Regions from separate parts of the Pseudomonas sp. CFBP 5748 genome, predicted to be linked through region 2. Evidence: predicted binding sites of a transcription regulator. Region 2 holds the regulator's gene; each other region holds the start of a gene.
The links. The regulator FliA, encoded in region 2, starts transcription of late flagellar genes. The targets are predictions, from matches to a motif close to CTAAAGTTTNNNNNNNNNNNGCCGNTAA.
Positions count from the first base shown of each region.

Region 1: the regulator FliA is predicted to act here: its motif matches at 1,605-1,632, upstream of ACWNZ1_RS17985 (methyl-accepting chemotaxis protein).
Region 3: the regulator FliA is predicted to act here: its motif matches at 3,771-3,798, upstream of motA (flagellar motor stator protein MotA).

Region 1 is NZ_JBSPTN010000007.1:189,110-194,786, reverse strand. It holds gene ACWNZ1_RS18000 (formimidoylglutamate deiminase) at 1-447, shown strand, start outside; gene ACWNZ1_RS17995 (lipocalin family protein) at 570-1,139, opposite strand; gene ACWNZ1_RS17990 (outer membrane protein assembly factor BamE) at 1,171-1,425, opposite strand; gene ACWNZ1_RS17985 (methyl-accepting chemotaxis protein) at 1,708-3,600, shown strand; gene ACWNZ1_RS17980 (DUF924 family protein) at 3,723-4,319, opposite strand; gene ACWNZ1_RS17975 (class 1 fructose-bisphosphatase) at 4,323-5,333, opposite strand; gene ACWNZ1_RS17970 (DUF3999 domain-containing protein) at 5,575-5,677, opposite strand, start outside.
Region 2 is NZ_JBSPTN010000001.1:245,929-251,605, forward strand. It holds gene flhA (flagellar biosynthesis protein FlhA) at 1-961, shown strand, start outside; gene flhF (flagellar biosynthesis protein FlhF) at 973-2,328, shown strand; gene fleN (flagellar synthesis regulator FleN) at 2,445-3,275, shown strand; gene fliA (RNA polymerase sigma factor FliA) at 3,272-4,015, shown strand; gene ACWNZ1_RS01205 (chemotaxis response regulator CheY) at 4,181-4,552, shown strand; gene ACWNZ1_RS01210 (protein phosphatase CheZ) at 4,571-5,356, shown strand; gene ACWNZ1_RS01215 (chemotaxis protein CheA) at 5,387-5,677, shown strand, end outside.
Region 3 is NZ_JBSPTN010000010.1:12,769-18,445, forward strand. It holds gene ACWNZ1_RS21630 (molecular chaperone) at 1-231, opposite strand, end outside; gene asd (archaetidylserine decarboxylase) at 421-1,284, opposite strand; gene rhdA (thiosulfate sulfurtransferase) at 1,304-2,119, opposite strand; gene ACWNZ1_RS21645 (HDOD domain-containing protein) at 2,162-3,700, opposite strand; gene motA (flagellar motor stator protein MotA) at 3,867-4,718, shown strand; gene motB (flagellar motor protein MotB) at 4,722-5,677, shown strand, end outside.

The DNA.
Region 1 (5,677 bases), on a different contig from region 2:
GTGGATTTCCTCGCCCAGGGCGGGCGCCTGGGGATCGGCTCCGACAGTCATGTGTCGTTGAGCGTGGTCGAAGAGTTGCGCTGGCTGGAGTACGGCCAGCGCCTGCGGGATCAACGGCGCAACCGCATGTATCGGGCAGACCAGCCGATGGTCGGTCGCACCTTGTTTGATGCTGCTTTGGAGGGTGGCGCCCAAGCCCTGGGCCAACCGGTCGGCGCCCTCGAAATCGGCAAGCGCGCCGACTGGCTGGTGCTCGATGGCAACGATCCGTACCTGGCCACGGCACAGGGCGACGGGATCCTCAATCGCTGGCTGTTTGCCGGTGGGGATCGCCAGGTGCGCGACGTGATGGTCGGCGGACGGTGGGTGGTGCGCGACGGACGTCATGCCGGGGAAGAAGAAAGCGCCCGAGCGTTTACCCAGGTCTTGCGCGAGCTCTTAGGCTGACGCAGATAAAAAAGTGTGGGAGCGGGCTTGCTCGCGAAGGCGGTTTTTCAGCAAACGATTATGTCGGCTGATACACCGCCTTCGCGAGCAATCCCGCTCCCACATTGAGTATTTGCAGACAGTCAGTCCGAAGTCTTGGCCATCTGCCGATCCGACGCTCGCCAGATCAAGCGTGTCGTGTCATAGCCCTGCTGACGCGCCATGCTCAGCAGTTCTTCGCGCACGACGCTATTGACGGTCGGTGTGCGGGACAGCAACCACATGTAGCGGCGGCTCGGGTCGCCGACAATGGCGGTCTTGTAGTCGTCGCTGACGTACAGCACCCAGTATTGCCCTTTTGCCACACCCGGCACGATCCGCGAAAACCAGTTGTCGAACTCGACCCAGAGCTTGTCGGTCTTGCCCGGTACTTGTGGCGTAGCGGTACCGCGGGCCTCTTCCCACTGCCAGTCCGAAGTCAGGCAGCGATTGAGGACACCCACGTCGCCGTCAGGCTTGAGGGTGTAATGAGCTTCGGATTGCGCGCAGTTGCGCTGGAAATACATGGGCAGGCGGGCCAACTCGTACCAGGTCCCTTGGTAACGCTTGAGGTTGACGCTGCTGACCGTCTTGGGTGCCAACGGATCTTCGCCAGAAGTGGCACAGCCAGCCAAGACCAGGCCAGCTAAAAGCACTAACACTAACCGCATCATTATTTTTCTCCCGCGGGCGCTTGGCCCCGGTTTACTTCAGGCCTTGGCCGGAAAACATCAACACTTTGTCACCGGCGTACTGCACGCTGATAAAGCTTTTCTGGTCGCCCCAGGTGCAACTGGACATGCCGAGCGCGCCCGAACAATCGGTCGGTTTACCCAGTAACGTTTCGACTTCTGCCTTGGGCATCCCGGCTGACAGCTTCGAATAGTTTTCCTGGTTAACCTTGCTGCATGCAGTCAACACGACGCACACACACAACAAGGCAATAGATCGCAGCGACATGGTGTAACTCCTGGAACGGAAGGGGGTGGCTGGGTGCCAACCAGAAGCTTAGAAGAGAAAACCCCTATCTGGTTCCCCGACAGCCCTAGTATTTATTGGGCCCCAGGACGGTATTTCGTCGGTAAATCAATCAGTTTGTGACGGCGTCGTGCATTTCGTCGGGATTACCCCGCCGATCGCTGATCTCTGGCACTTCCAGGCCGATAAAAAGAACAGCGCAAAGCCCTGCGTTATGGCAAATTGCCCCCCTTCCTGACCAGCTCCTGTGCGGTAGCGCTCTTAATGACCAGAAACATGAAATTCAGCCACAAAATCCTCCTGGCTGCCGCTCTTGTGGTGGCCGTTGCATTCGCCTGTTTCATCCTGTTCAACGACTACCGTCAGCGCCAGAGCCTGCACGCCAGCACCGAGACCTCCATGCAGGAGCTCGGCAGCCTGACCAGCCGTAACATTCAGACGTGGGTCGAAGGCCGTATCCAACTGCTGCAATCGCTGGCCCAGCAGATCGCCGTAGACGGTAGCAGTGCCGACAGCCTCAAACGCGCCGTGGGCCTGCCGGTGTACACCAGCAACTTTCAGCTCAGCTATTTCGGTGGCACCGATGGCGTGATGTTCTCGGTACCAGCCGGCAATCGCGCCGCCGATTACGACCCGCGTGCCCGTGGCTGGTACAAGGCCGCCAACAGCGCACAGCAAGCCATCGTGACCGAACCCTACATTGCCGCCTCGTCGGGCAAACTGGTGATCACCGTCGCCACGCCGGTACAACACCAGAACCAAATGATCGGCGTGGCCGGTGCGGACATCGACCTGTCGAGCGTCAGCGCCATCATCAACTCGCTGAACTTCGGTGGCCACGGCCATGCGTTCATCGTCAGCGCCGACGGCAAGATCCTAATCCACCCTGACAGCAAGCGCGTGCTCAAAACCCTGGCCGAGGCCTACCCCAACGGCGCACCGCAAATCAGCCCGGGCGTGAAGGAAGTCGATCTCGACGGCAAGACCCAATTCATCTCCTTCACCCGCGTCAACGGCGTGCCGGGCGCCGATTGGTACGTGGCGCTGGTGCTCGACAAGGACACCGCCCTGGCGATGCTCAGCGAGTTCCGTACCTCGGCACTGATCGCCATGACCATTGCCGTGGTGTTCATCATTGCCCTGCTGGGCATGCTGATCCGCGTGCTGATGCAACCGCTGCTGACCATGGGTCGCGCCATGCATGACATCGCCGAAGGCGAAGGCGACCTGACCCGGCGCCTGGTCATTCACGGCCACGACGAATTCGGTGCCCTGGGCACTTCCTTCAACCGCTTTGTCGAGCGTATCCATACCTCGATTCGTGAAGTGGCCTCGGCCACCGGCCAGGTCAACGAAGTTGCCCTGCGCGTGGTCAGTGCGTCCAACTCGTCGATGTACAACTCCGACCAGCAAGCGTCGCGCACCAGCAGCGTGGCCGCGGCCATCAACCAACTCGGCGCCGCCGCCCAGGAAATCGCCCAGAACGCCGCCCTTGCCTCCCAGCACTCCAGCGATGCCCGCAGCCTGGCCGAAGACGGTCAGCAAGTGGTGGATAAAACCATCGCCGCCATGCAGCAGCTGTCGGCCAAGATCAGCGATTCGTGCGGCAACGTCGAAACCCTGAACAGCAACACGGTGAACATCGGTCAGATCCTGGAGGTGATCACCAGCATTTCCCAGCAGACCAACCTGCTCGCCCTGAACGCCGCCATCGAGGCCGCCCGGGCCGGTGAAGCCGGACGCGGCTTCGCGGTGGTAGCCGATGAAGTGCGCAACCTCGCCCACCGCACCCAGGATTCGGCGCAGCAAGTGCAGAAGATGATCGAAGAGCTGCAAGTCGGTGCCCGGGAAGCGGTGCTGACCATGACCGACAGCCAGCGCCAGAGCGAAAGCAGCGTCGGCATCGCCAACCAGGCCGGCGAACGCCTGGGCAGCGTGACCCAGCGCATCGGCGAAATCGACGGCATGAACCAGTCCGTGGCCACCGCCACCGAAGAGCAGACCGCCGTGGTGGAATCGATCAACGTCGACATCACCGAGATCAATACCCTGAACCAGGAAGGCGTGGAAAACCTGCAAGCGACATTGCGCGCCTGTGCCGACCTTGAACAGCAGGCGGCGCGCTTGAAGCAGTTGGTGGGTAGCTTCCGGATCTAACGCTCTCAAGGGCCCTTTCGCGAGCAAGCCCGCTCCCACAGTTGACCGAGCCCCGTCAGGGAAACACGATCGACTGTGGGAGCGGGCTTGCTCGCGAAGACGGCATCAGCCTCGCAGAAAATTCAGAACCTGGACCCAGGCCTGTTCAAGAACTCGATTTCCTCAGCCGTAGACTCGCGCCCCAACACCGCATTGCGGTGGGGAAAGCGCCCAAACCGCGCAATGATCTTCTGATGCCGCTCGGCATAATCCAGGTTGTCTTCAAACACCGCTCGATCCGCTTCAGGCTGCTCGCGAACCAAGTCGATGAACCGCGACACGGCCTCGTTCTGCACCGCCAGGTTTTCGCAGTGCTCGAGCACCAGGTAGATGAATACACGCTGGATCGGTTTGAGTTGCCGGTCGAAACCCGCCGCCATGCCCTGGGCCACCAGCGCTTGGGCTCGCAGGTCACCGGAAAAGGCCTTGGGCGTGTCGCGAAAGATCATTCGCGGGAGTTGATCAAGCAGCAGCACCAGGGCCAGCCAACCTTCTGGGCGTTGCGCCCAGTCGGTCAATCCGCCGGCCCGTGCTTGCTCAACCTGATCGCCGAAGCGCTCCTGCGCCTGGCGATCATGGCGTTTGCCAAACCACAGCTTGCCCTTGTCAGCGGCTATTTCGTCTGGCGTGTCGGCTGAACCAAACCACCAATCGAGCAACGGCTGCCAAGGCTGCGCCATGGTTTATTCCTTGTGATAGGCCGTCGCGCGGGCGACTTCTTCCTTCGAACCGAGAAACACGGCCACGCGCTGGTGCAGGCCTTCAGGCTGGATGTCGAGGATGCGCTGGTGACCGTCAGTGGACGCGCCACCCGCCTGCTCCACCAGGAACGACATCGGGTTGGCTTCGTACATCAGGCGCAGCTTGCCCGGCTTGGACGGTTCGCGGCTATCGCGCGGGTACATGAACAAACCGCCACGGGTCAGGATGCGGTGCACGTCCGCGACCATCGCGGCGACCCAACGCATGTTGTAGTTCTTTTTCAGCGGGCCTTCTTCACCTGCCAGCAGCTCGGCGACGTAGCGCTGTACCGGAGCTTCCCAGTGCCGCTGGTTGGACATGTTGATGGCGAATTCCTGGGTGGTTTCAGGAATGGTGATGTCTTCGTGGGTCAGTACGAAGCTGCCCATCTCACGGTCCAGGGTGAAGCCTTTGACGCCGTCGCCCAGGGTCAGCACCAGCATGGTCTGAGGACCGTAGATGGCATAACCGGCGGCTACCTGCTCGGTGCCTGGCTGCAGGAAAGCCTTTTCATTCAAGGCTTCGTTCTGGCTCAGGTATTCGTTCGGGCAACGCAGTACCGAGAAGATGGTGCCGACCGGCGCGTTGATATCGATGTTCGACGAACCGTCCAGTGGGTCGAACACCAGCAGGTAGGCACCCTTGGGGTATTTGCCCGGGATCTGGTAGGCGTTGTCCATTTCCTCGGAGGCCATGCCGGCCAGGTGACCGCCCCACTCGTTGGCTTCGAGCAGGATTTCGTTGGAAAGCACGTCGAGCTTCTTCTGCACTTCGCCCTGCACGTTTTCAGTGCCCATGCTGCCCAGGACACCACCCAGTGCGCCTTTGGAGACGGCGTGGCTGATCTCCTTGCACGCACGCGCCACCACTTCGATCAAAAAGCGCAGATCGGCAGGGGTGTTGTTGCTACGGGTCTGCTCAATCAAATAGCGACTCAAGGTAACGCGGGACATGGACGGCTCCGAAGAATAGGGGGCGGAAAAACCAGCGCAGTTTAGCGCGAGTCGGGACTTAATTCCTCCTATGAGACGGGATATAGGGGATTGAGTTCACGCAGTGGTGGTTGCTTGTGGATTTTGGGCGCCAGGGAGATCGCTTTCGCGAGCAAGCCCGCTCCCACAGGAGTACGCATTCCAATGTGGGAGCGGGCTTGCTCGCGAAATAGGCAACTCGGTTTATCGGTGTGCCCCACTTTCAGGATTTGACTGGCGGCTTGCGCAACAAGCTGAACGCCATCGCCGCGAGGAACAGCACACTGAGCAGCAGCACCGCCCACAAACCGATTTTTTTCCAGTTG
Region 2 (5,677 bases):
GCAGTTGCTGGCGCGGATCAAGGGCGTGCGCAAGAAGTTGTCCCAGGACTTGGGCTTCCTGATGCCCACCGTGCATATTCGCGACAACCTCGACCTGGCGCCTAGCGCCTACCGCCTGACGCTGATGGGCGTGATCCTGGCCGAAGCCGAGATCTATCCGGACCGCGAGTTGGCGATCAACCCCGGCCAGGTCTACGGCACCCTCAACGGCATCACCGCCAAGGATCCGGCTTTTGGTCTGGAAGCGGTGTGGATTGAAATCAGCCAGCGGGCCCAGGCCCAGTCCCTCGGTTACACCGTGGTGGACGCCAGCACTGTGGTGGCGACCCACTTGAATCAGATTCTGTACAAGCACTCCAGTGAGCTGATCGGTCACGAAGAAGTCCAGCAACTCCTGCAAGTACTGGCTAAAGGCTCGCCGAAGCTGGCTGAAGAGCTGGTGCCGGGCGTGGTTTCGTTGTCGCAGTTGCTCAAGGTGTTGCAGGCGCTGTTGGCCGAACAGGTGCCCGTGCGTGACATTCGCAGTATTGCCGAGGCTATCGCCAACAACGCATCCAAGAGTCAAGATACCGCCGCCTTGGTGGCTGCGGTTCGGGTCGGCGTATCCCGCGCAATCGTCCAAAGCATTGTAGGCACTGAGTCTGAGCTGCCTGTGATCACTCTGGAGCCAAGGTTGGAACAGATATTGCTCAATAGTCTGCAGAAGGCAGGACAAGGCTCGGAAGAGGGCGTTCTGCTGGAGCCAAGCATGGCCGAGAAGCTGCAGCGTTCGTTGATTGATGCAGCCCAGCGGCAGGAGATGCAAGGCCAACCAGTGATCCTGCTGGTGGCCGGTCCGATTCGCGCGATGCTCTCGCGATTCGGTCGCCTCGCGGTCCCGGGGCTGCATGTGCTGGCGTACCAGGAAATACCGGACAACAAGCAAGTGACCATCGTTGCGACAGTAGGGCCCAACGGCTGAGGTAGTGGTTTATGCAAGTGAAGCGTTTTTTCGCCGCCGATATGCGTCAGGCCATGAAGCTGGTTCGTGACGAGTTGGGCGCTGAAGCAGCCATCATTGGCAATCGCCGGATCGCTGGCGGTGTCGAGTTAACGGCTGCCCTGGATTACAAGTTGTCGGCGCTGGCCCCACGCGTTCCGAACATGGAACTCGAGGATGAGCTGCGTAAGACTCAGTCGCGCATCGCCAGCGCCCAGGCCGAATTGAGCCTGCGCAGTAGCGAAGGCGAAGGTGTCGCAGGCAGCAATCGTCAATTGTTCGCCGGTCAGCCGCTCACCGCCGGCCTGCCGTTGACCGCGGCCGAGCCGCTGGTCGAGCAGGCCCAGGCCGAGCCGCGTCGTCCGGCCCCGGCCCCGGCGCAGGCCGCGCCAGCCAGGGGTGTTGACCCGCGTGCCCTGGACTCGATGCGCTTTGAACTCAACAGCCTGCGTGAACTGATGGAGGTTCAGCTCGGCTCCCTGGCCTGGAACCAGCTGCAAGGCAGCCGTCCGGCCCAGGCCAACCTCTGGCGTCGCCTGCAACGCATCGGCTTGTCCGGCCCGTTGTCCCGTGACCTGCTGGCGCTGATCAACGGTATCGAAGAGCCTCGCCAGGCCTGGCGCATGTTGCTGGCACACTTGGCGCGGATGATCGTCACGCCGGAAGTCGAGCCGCTGGAAGAGGGCGGGGTGATTGCGATGGTCGGCCCTGCCGGCATGGGCAAGACCACCACCCTGGCCAAGCTCGCCGCCCGTTATGTACTCAAGTACGGCGCCCAGAGCATCGCCCTGGTGAGCATGGACAGTTTCCGCATCGGCGCCCAGGAACAACTCAAGACCCTGGGCCGGATCCTCAATGTGTCGGTGACCCATGTGGATCCGGGCCAGTCCCTGGTCCAGGCGCTGGAACCGCTGCTGCGCAAACGCGTCGTGCTGATCGACACCGCCGGCCTGCAAGCCAGCGATCCGGCCCTGCGCATGCAGCTCGAAAGCCTGGCCGGGCGCGGTATCAAGTCAAAAAATTATCTCGTGTTGGCAACCACTAGCCAAAAGCAGGTTCTAACCGCCGCGTACCACAGCTACAAACGCTGCGGGCTGGCCGGCTGCATCCTGACTAAGCTGGACGAAACGGCAAGCCTGGGCGAGGTGCTGAGCCTGGCGATCGGTCATGAATTACCGGTGGCCTACCTGACCGACGGACCGCGGATCCCGGATGATTTGCATCTGCCGCGCCGTCATCAACTGGTCAGTCGTGCCGTGAGTGTGCAAATGCAGGAAGAACCCAGCGAAGAAGCCATGGCTGATATGTTCGCTGATATCTACCACAGCCCGACCAAGCAGGTCGGCTGAGGTAATCATGAATATTTTTTGTACCTACATCGATGGTCTGCCATGCATTGTTCCGAATGGGAACGCGCAGCCAGTAATGTGGCCTCCGTCTAAGTAAGACAAGGTAAAGAACGAACATGGGCAGCATGCATCCCGTACAGGTGATCGCGGTGACCGGCGGCAAAGGTGGCGTCGGGAAGACTAACGTGTCAGTGAACTTGTCCCTGGCTCTGGCAGAGCTTGGCCGACGGGTCATGCTGCTGGACGCCGACCTGGGCCTGGCGAACGTCGATGTGCTGTTGGGGCTCACGCCCAAACGCACGCTGGCGGACGTGATTGAAGGCCGCTGCGAACTGCGCGACGTGCTGCTGCAGGGGCCCGGCGGGATTCGTATCGTGCCGGCTGCCTCCGGCACCCAGAGCATGGTTCACCTGACCCCGGCCCAGCACGCGGGCCTGATCCAGGCCTTCAGCGACATCGGTGATAACCTCGATGTGCTGGTGATCGACACCGCTGCCGGTATCGGTGACTCGGTGGTCAGTTTCGTCCGCGCTGCCCAGGAAGTGCTCCTGGTGGTCTGCGACGAACCCACGTCCATCACCGACGCCTATGCCCTGATCAAGTTATTGAACCGTGACTACGGCATGAACCGCTTCCGTGTCCTGGCCAACATGGCCCAGAGCCCGCAGGAAGGTCGCAACCTGTTCGCCAAGTTGACAAAGGTCACGGATCGTTTCCTGGACGTCGCCCTACAATACGTCGGCGCTGTGCCCTACGACGAAAGCGTACGCAAGGCTGTCCAGAAGCAACGTGCGGTTTATGAAGCCTTTCCCCGTTCCAAATGTGCGCTGGCGTTCAAGGCTATCGCCCAGAAGGTTGATACCTGGCCACTGCCGGCCAACCCTCGCGGGCACCTGGAGTTTTTCGTCGAGCGTCTCGTGCAACAAACAGCAGGGCCCGTGCTATGACAGCCAGCGGTTACAACCATCTCTATAAAAAATCGGCACGGGACGCCCAATACGAACTGATCGAGCGTTACGCGCCACTGGTCAAGCGTATCGCCTACCACTTGCTGGCGCGGTTGCCGGCCAGTGTCCAGGTTGAGGACTTGATCCAGGCAGGCATGATCGGCCTGCTCGAAGTGTCGAACAAATACGACGCGAGCAAAGGCGCCAGTTTCGAAACGTATGCCGGTATTCGCATTCGTGGGGCGATGCTCGATGAGGTCCGCAAGGGCGATTGGGCACCGCGTTCGGTGCATCGCAACACCCGCATGGTCAGTGACGCGATCCGCGCTATTGAAGCTAAAACCGGGCGAGACGCTAAAGATCACGAGGTTGCGGCCGAACTCCAATTGAGTCTCGATGATTATTACGGGATTTTGAACGACACCTTGGGCAGCCGCCTGTTCAGTTTCGACGACCTGCTGCAGGACGGCGAACACGAAGGGCTGCACGAGGACGGCGCGAGTGCTCACATGGAGCCATCGCGTGACCTGGAAGATGAGCGTTTCCAGAGCGCGCTGGCGGATGCGATTGCCAATTTGCCGGAGCGTGAGCGACTGGTCTTGGCGCTGTACTACGACGAAGAGCTGAACCTCAAGGAAATCGGTGAGGTCCTGGGGGTCAGCGAATCGCGGGTCAGCCAGTTACACAGCCAGTGCGCGGCCCGTTTGCGGGGGCGTTTGGGGGAGTGGCGAGCGCGCTGACAGCTGTGTGGGAGCATTGCGAACGAGCTGGTCTGGCATGCGCTGCGCCAGTCTCCAACCGTGGTGCTCCAGGCCGTTGTCGAGTGTTGTGCCGGATTGATTGAAATGGCGCGTTCAGGTGCTGGGCGCGTTTAAGACTGCTTGGAGGTCGAATTGGACAAGAACATGAAAATCCTCATCGTTGATGACTTCTCAACGATGCGGCGGATCATAAAAAACCTGTTGCGTGACCTTGGGTTCACCAACACGGTCGAGGCTGACGATGGCACTACTGCCATTCCGGTCCTCAACAGCGGGAGCATCGACTTTCTGGTGACTGACTGGAACATGCCCGGCATGACCGGTATCGACTTGCTGCGCCATGTACGCGCCGACGAAAAACTCAAGCACCTTCCGGTGCTGATGGTGACTGCCGAAGCCAAGCGCGAGCAGATCATCGAAGCGGCCCAAGCCGGTGTGAACGGCTATGTGGTCAAACCCTTCACGGCCCAGGCGTTGAAAGAGAAGATCGAAAAAATCTTCGAACGCATCGGTTAACGGCGCCACGGGGGAGCTATGGACAACGAATCTTCAATGGGCGACTTCGAATCGACCCTGAAAAAACATGCCCGCGAACTGGTCGACAGCCTTGAAAAAGGCCGCTTTGGCGATGCGGTTCAAATGATCCATGAGCTCAACCAGACCCGTGACCGAGGTCTGTATCAGGAAGTGGGCAAGCTCACGCGTGAATTGCACAGCGCAATTGTCAATTTCCAGATCGACCCGCACATGCCGCAGGCCGAGGAAGTCTCGCAGATCACCGACGCTACCGAGCGTCTGGGTTATGTGGTCAAGCTGACCGAGGCCGCAGCCAACCGCACCATGGACTTGGTGGAGAGCGCAACGCCGCTGGTCAATGGCCTGAGCGAAGAAGCCCAGGCCTTGAGCACCGATTGGGGCCGGTTCATGCGTCGCGAAGTCGGCGCTGAAGAGTTTCGGGAGCTGGCCCGCCGGGTCGACGGTTTCCTGACGCGCAGCGGCACCGAGACCCGCGCCGTGGCAAGCAACCTCAACGACATTCTGCTGGCTCAGGACTATCAGGACTTGACCGGCCAAGTGATCAAGCGCGTGACCCAATTGGTCACCGAAGTTGAAAGCAATCTGCTCAAACTGGTGTTGATGGCCAGCCAGGTCGACCGCTTTGCAGGCATCGAACACGACCGTGAAGCGATACTTGCTGAAAAAGATCCACAAAAACATCTCTCGCAGGGTGAAGGTCCGCAGATTCATGCCGATAAAAGAGAAGACGTTATGTCCGGTCAGGACGATGTGGACGATTTGCTGTCCAGCCTTGGATTCTGAGTTTTAGCCCTGTTTTAGGAGCAGCCATTAATGAGCTTCGGCGCCGATGAAGAGATCCTTCAGGATTTCCTGGTTGAGGCCGGCGAGATTCTAGAGCAACTGTCTGAACAGCTGGTCGAGCTGGAAAGCCGACCAGATGATGCGGACTTGCTCAATGCAATTTTTCGCGGTTTCCACACTGTAAAAGGAGGCGCCGGCTTCCTCCAGCTCAATGAGTTGGTGGAGTGCTGCCACATTGCCGAAAACGTGTTCGACATCCTGCGCAAGGGTGAACGCCGCGTTGATTCGGAACTGATGGACGTGGTGCTCGAAGCGCTGGAT
Region 3 (5,677 bases), on a different contig from region 2:
CACCTCGGGTCGCAGCAATTCGAGCAACTGCAGGCGATTATCGCTGGGCGTGAGTAACTGGTTGAGTTCGCCGAGGGCCTGATACAGCAAGCGGGCGGTTTCGCCGATGTTGGCCTTGGGCAGGTTGGCGATCCAGCGCTTGAGGTCGCGTGGCGTGGCGTCGCAGAACGACAGGCGTGATTGCGTCGGGGCCAGGACGCGCAATAACTGGAGAGGGCTGGTCTCATTCATGCCGTGGACGGGCTCCGGCGGGAAATGAAAGGGATGTTTCCAACTCTAGCAGTTGTAGTCAAAAGAAGTGCGCTATCTATGCTGGATACCCTGGGGGAGCGAGCTTGCTCGCGATGGCGTCGGACCAGTCGATATCAAGGTGACTGAAGAATCGCTATCGCGAGCAAGCCCGCTCCCACATTTGATCTTTTATTCAGACTTTGGCAGCGCCAGCCCCTGGCCCATCTGCACGGGTGAACCGGCCACCAGTTCTTCGGCCCATTTCACCTGGTCCGGCCCGAACAGCACGATGGCGGTGGAGCCCAGTTTGAAGCGGCCCAGTTCGGCGCCTTTTTCCAGATGGATCGGCGCGCGGGCGGCTTCGTCATAGCGGAAAGTCTTGAGTTCACGCTTGGGTGGAGTCACCAGGCCGGCCCAGACGGTCTCGATGGACGCCACGATCATGGCGCCCACCAGCACCACGGCCATCGGCCCGCGCTCGGTGTCGAAAATGCACGCCACGCGCTCGTTGCGTGCGAACAACTCCGGAACGTTTTCAGCAGTGGTCTGGTTGACCGAGAAGATCCGTCCGGGGATGTAGACCATTTCCCGCAGGGTGCCGGCCAACGGCATGTGCACGCGGTGGTAGTCCTTGGGCGAGAGGTAAATGGTGGCGAAGTCGCCGCCCATGAACGGCGCTGCGTTGGTCGAGTCACCGCCCAGCAGTTCCAGCACGCTGAAGCTGTGGCCCTTGGCCTGGAATACCCGGCCGTGCTCGATCGGGCCGAGCTGGCTGACGGCGCCGTCGGCGGGGCTGAGGATCGCGCCCGGGGTTGGGTCCAGTGGGCGTGCGCCGTCTTTCAAGGCGCGGGTGAAGAATGCGTTGAAATGCTCATAGGCGGTCAGGTCTTCCACCAGGGCCTGGGACATGTCCACTTGATAGCGCTTGGCGAACCACGCGGTGAAGGCATTCTTGAACCAGCGCACGCGGCATTCGGCAATGCAGCCGGCCAACCGCGACAGCAGATGGTGGGGCAACAGGTATTGAGAGAGGATGAACAAACGGTTTTTCATTAACTGTCCTTAAGAACCTTCAGAGCTCGATAGGGGTGTCGGGGTGGTTGCCCCATTCGCCCCAGGATCCGGCGTAGCCTTTGACTCGCGGATAACCGAGCGCCTTGGCCACCAGATAGGTGAAGCCAGAGCGATGGTGAGTCTGGCAGTGGGTGATGATTTCTTTGTCCGGCGTGATGCCCAATTGCTCGAGGATCTGCGGCATATCCTTGCGAATGCGCAGGTTGCGCGCCTGATCCATGCCGGCGGTCCATTCGAAATTGATCGCGCCGGGAATGTGTCCACCCCTGGCGGCGACGACTTTCTCGCCGGAGTATTCCAGCGGGCCGCGTGCGTCCCAGATTGCCAGGTCGGCGGCGCCGAGACGGCTTTGCAGGTACTCACGAGTGGCCGTGGGTTCGTCGTGCAGCGTCAGGTTCACCGCGCCGGCGACGGGTGCGGGCACTTCAGTGGAGACGGGCAGGCCCTCGTTCAGCCACGACAGCAGGCCGCCGTCGAGGTAGTGGTAGTGCGAGTGGCCGATCACGTCCAGTAGCCAGATAAAGCGCCCGGCCCAGCCACCGCCTTCATCGTCATAGACCACGTAGACCGCATCCGGGTGATGCCCGAGCTCACCGAACAGCGCTTGCAGATCGGCTTTGGCCGGCAACAGGCCTGGCGCTGGGGGCAGGCCCAGTTGCGTGCGCTTGGGGTCGACGAAACGTGCGCCGGGAATGTGTCCGGTGCTGTAGCGGGCGGCGCTGGTCAGGTCCACCAGGATCAGTTCGCGGGCGTCGAGGCGCGGCAGCAGCTCGCTCGGCTCGATCACCAGCGGCAAGCCAGAGAAGTCAGGCATGTGAGGTCTCCAGGGGCGCAAAGGGAAACGATTGTAGCAAGTTCAGCGACTGCGGTTGGTAAAGGTATGCAGGGCTCTTTCGATGCATTGCACGGTTTTGCCGAAGGCCTGCACGGTCACGTCCGAGAACGGTCCGCCGCCCTGGTCCACGACCACCAGCATGATCACCCGACCGTTGCAGGTCAGGGAACGCAACAGCAGATGCTCACCCCGGAATAGGCCGCGCAGGCCCGGCGGCAGCAGCGCGGAAAACTGCGCATTGTTCTCGGGGTTAAGGCGCACCTGGGCCTGCTGGGCCAGCAAGCGCTGCAAGACCTTGCTCTGGTTGATGGAGAAACTCATGGCCGCTGCATCCTGGGGCAAGCCGGCGGTTTGATGTACGCGCACGCTGGTCTGGCTGCGGTCGGCCATCAGAATCATCACCCGGCGCATACCGCACGCCACCAGCGCATCCCGAGCCGAGGTGGTCAGGTGGATAGCGTTGCTGAAGGGGCTGGGTTCCACCAGCAATTCGGCACATCGTTTGCGCCATTGACCCAGGTCCTCGGCGCTGGGCGGGGCGGCTGGCAGCAAACCGGGGTGAATGCGACGACTGCCCCAGGGCCAGATCAGCGCCACGGCCGGGTGCCAGAGGTCTGGCATGGTGTGATGGCGGGCACTGTTGACGGCCTGTTGGTGCAATTGCTGCTGGATTTCATCCATGGACATTTGCAGATACAAACTAGTGAGGTATTGCCAGCGGGCACTGTGAGGACCGTCCCAGGCCTGTTGCGCTGAAAGGGCCAGGCCGTTGGCCAGCAACACGGTGTTGGCCGGCTGATTGAGCCAGCGTCGCAGGATCGGGTCGTCGTCCAGGCGATTCTGCTGGCGCAGCGGGTGTTCGCTGTCCCGGGCGATGCGCAGCACTTTCACCAACTCGCGGCGTTCATTGAGTAACAGGCGGTAGCCCTGTATGACCCAGACGGGCAGCCGCCAGGTCTCCACCAGCGCCAAACAGATTTTCAGCAGGCCGACGCCGAACAGCTCGCGCTCCACCTTGCTGGCCGGCTCGCCTTTATGGATGACCCGCAATTCCCATTCTTCCAGCAATCGCGGGTGAGTCAGGGCCAGAGGCCAGAGTGGTGACAGAAACAACAGGCTGCCCCAGTGGATGTCTTGCCACAGCCGCGCCAGGCGGCTGGCAAAAAAACCATTGGCCTGTTGTGTCGCGTGTTGGCTGATCAATTGCAGCTGGCGCAGGGCAACGGGTATCAGTTGCTCCGGCAACGAGGGCAGGCGGGCAAGCAGTTCTTCGGTGCGCTTGAGACCGAGGCGGTTGATGGCCACTTCGAGATTTTCCGCAGGTTCTGCAAGGCTGCCATGGGTGTGATGGTTGGCTTCGCGGATGACGCTCAGTGCCAGGGCAGGGCTGTCCTGGATGAGCTCGGCGATGTCACGCAATGACCGACGACTGTCGGCAATGGCCTTGCAGACCAGGTCATGACTGGCCTGGGGCACCGGCAGGTGCACGCCCTCGAGCAGCTTTACCCAGCCTTCGAGCGTGGTCGGTCGCGCAGTTGATGTCTTCGTTTCGTGAGTCATGGTTGGACGTGATCATCGGATGAAGTATCTACGCCCGGAACGGGGCAAATTGGCTTTTCGCCAGAACTGGCTATAGTCTGGCGCAGTTTTGCCGATAAGTAGAAGAAGAGATTTTCCAGCTTCCGAATATGACCTTGAACCCGACTTAAATAAGTACTTTCTACCTATGGCTAAAATTATCGGCATCATTGTCGTGTTCGCGAGCGTGCTCGGCGGATACGTACTCTCCCATGGCAAGATTGCCGCCCTGATCCAACCTTTCGAGGTGCTGATCATCGGTGGCGCGGCCCTCGGCGCATTCTTGCAGGCCAACCCTGGCTATATGACGATGCATGTGCTCAAAAAATCCCTGAGCATGTTCGGTTCGCGCTTCAGTCACACCTTCTATCTTGAAGTGCTGGGGCTGATCTATGAAATCCTCAACAAGAGCCGCCGCGAAGGCATGATGGCGATCGAGGGGGATATTGAAGATGCCTCCGCCAGCCCGATCTTCGCCAAGTACCCCTCGGTGCTCAAGGACGCCCGCATGACGGCGTTCATCTGTGATTACCTGCGCATCATGTCGTCCGGCAACATGGCGCCCCATGAACTCGAAGGTCTGTTCGACATGGAGCTGTACAGCCTCAAGGAAGACTTGGAGCACCCGTCCCACGCGGTCAATGGCATCGCTGACGGCATGCCCGGCTTCGGTATCGTCGCGGCGGTATTGGGCATCGTGGTGACCATGGCTTCCCTGGGCGACGGCGACCAGAAATCCATCGGCCTGCACGTGGGGGCGGCACTGGTGGGTACCTTCTTCGGTATTTTGGCCGCGTATGGTTTCTTCGGCCCGCTGGCCCACTCCCTGGCCCACGACGCCAAGGAAGAACTCAATGTCTACGAAGCCATCAAGGCTTCCCTGGTGGCCTCGGCCTCGGGCATGCCGCCATCGCTGGCAGTGGAATTCGGCCGCAAGGTCCTGTACCCGGCGCACCGTCCAAGTTTCGCCGAGCTGGAACAAGCGGTTCGCGGTCGTTAAGTCATGGAAAATAATCAGCCGATTATCGTCAAGCGCGTCAAGCGCATTGCCGCCGGGCATCACGGGGGCGCCTGGAAAATCGCCTTCGCCGACTTCGCGACGGCGATGATGGCGTTCTTCCTGGTGCTGTGGCTGCTGTCCACCGCGACCCCGGAACAGAAGATCGCCATCGCCGGTTACTTCAAGGACCCGGTGGGTTTTACTGAAAGCGGCACGCCGTACATCATCGACCTGGGCGGCTCACCGACCCTGGCGCCGGACACGACTCTCAACCCTGAAGTCAAATCCGAGCCCCAGCCCGACAAGGTGACGGTGGATTCCGAGCAGGTCGAAGGCATGGCCGAGCAGGTCGAGCGTGAACGCCTGGAATTGCTGCTGCAGGAGCTGCAGAACAAGGTCGAAGAGAACCCGCAGTTGCAGAAATTCAAGGACCAGATCCTCTTCGAAATCACGCCGAACGGCTTGCGCATCCAGATCATGGACGCCGAGAACCGGCCGATGTTCGATTCTGGCAGCGCGCGGCTGAAACCTTATTTCGAGGACATTCTGCTGGCCATGGCCGACACCATCAAGGCGGTGCCGAACAAGATCAGTATCAGTGGCCATACCGATGCCAAGCCTTACATAGGTAAGGGCGATTTCGGTAACTGGGAATTGTCTGCCAACCGCGCCAACGCGGCCCGTCGCGCCTTGGTGGCCGGCAGTTATCCCGACGAGCAGGTGGCGCGGGTGGTCGGTTATGCGTCCTCGGCGTTGTTCGATCGCAAGGATCCATTCAACCCGGTCAACCGGCGTATCGATATCGTGGTGTTGACCAAGAAGGCCCAGCAAGCCATCGAAGGTTCGCAAACCGATGATCCGGCCCCGGATCCTGCCCAGGGCGCGCCGGGCGAGGTGCCGCAGACGCCGGGCGCAGCGGCTGATCCGAACGCCTTGCCGGCGGACCAGCAGCCCGTGCC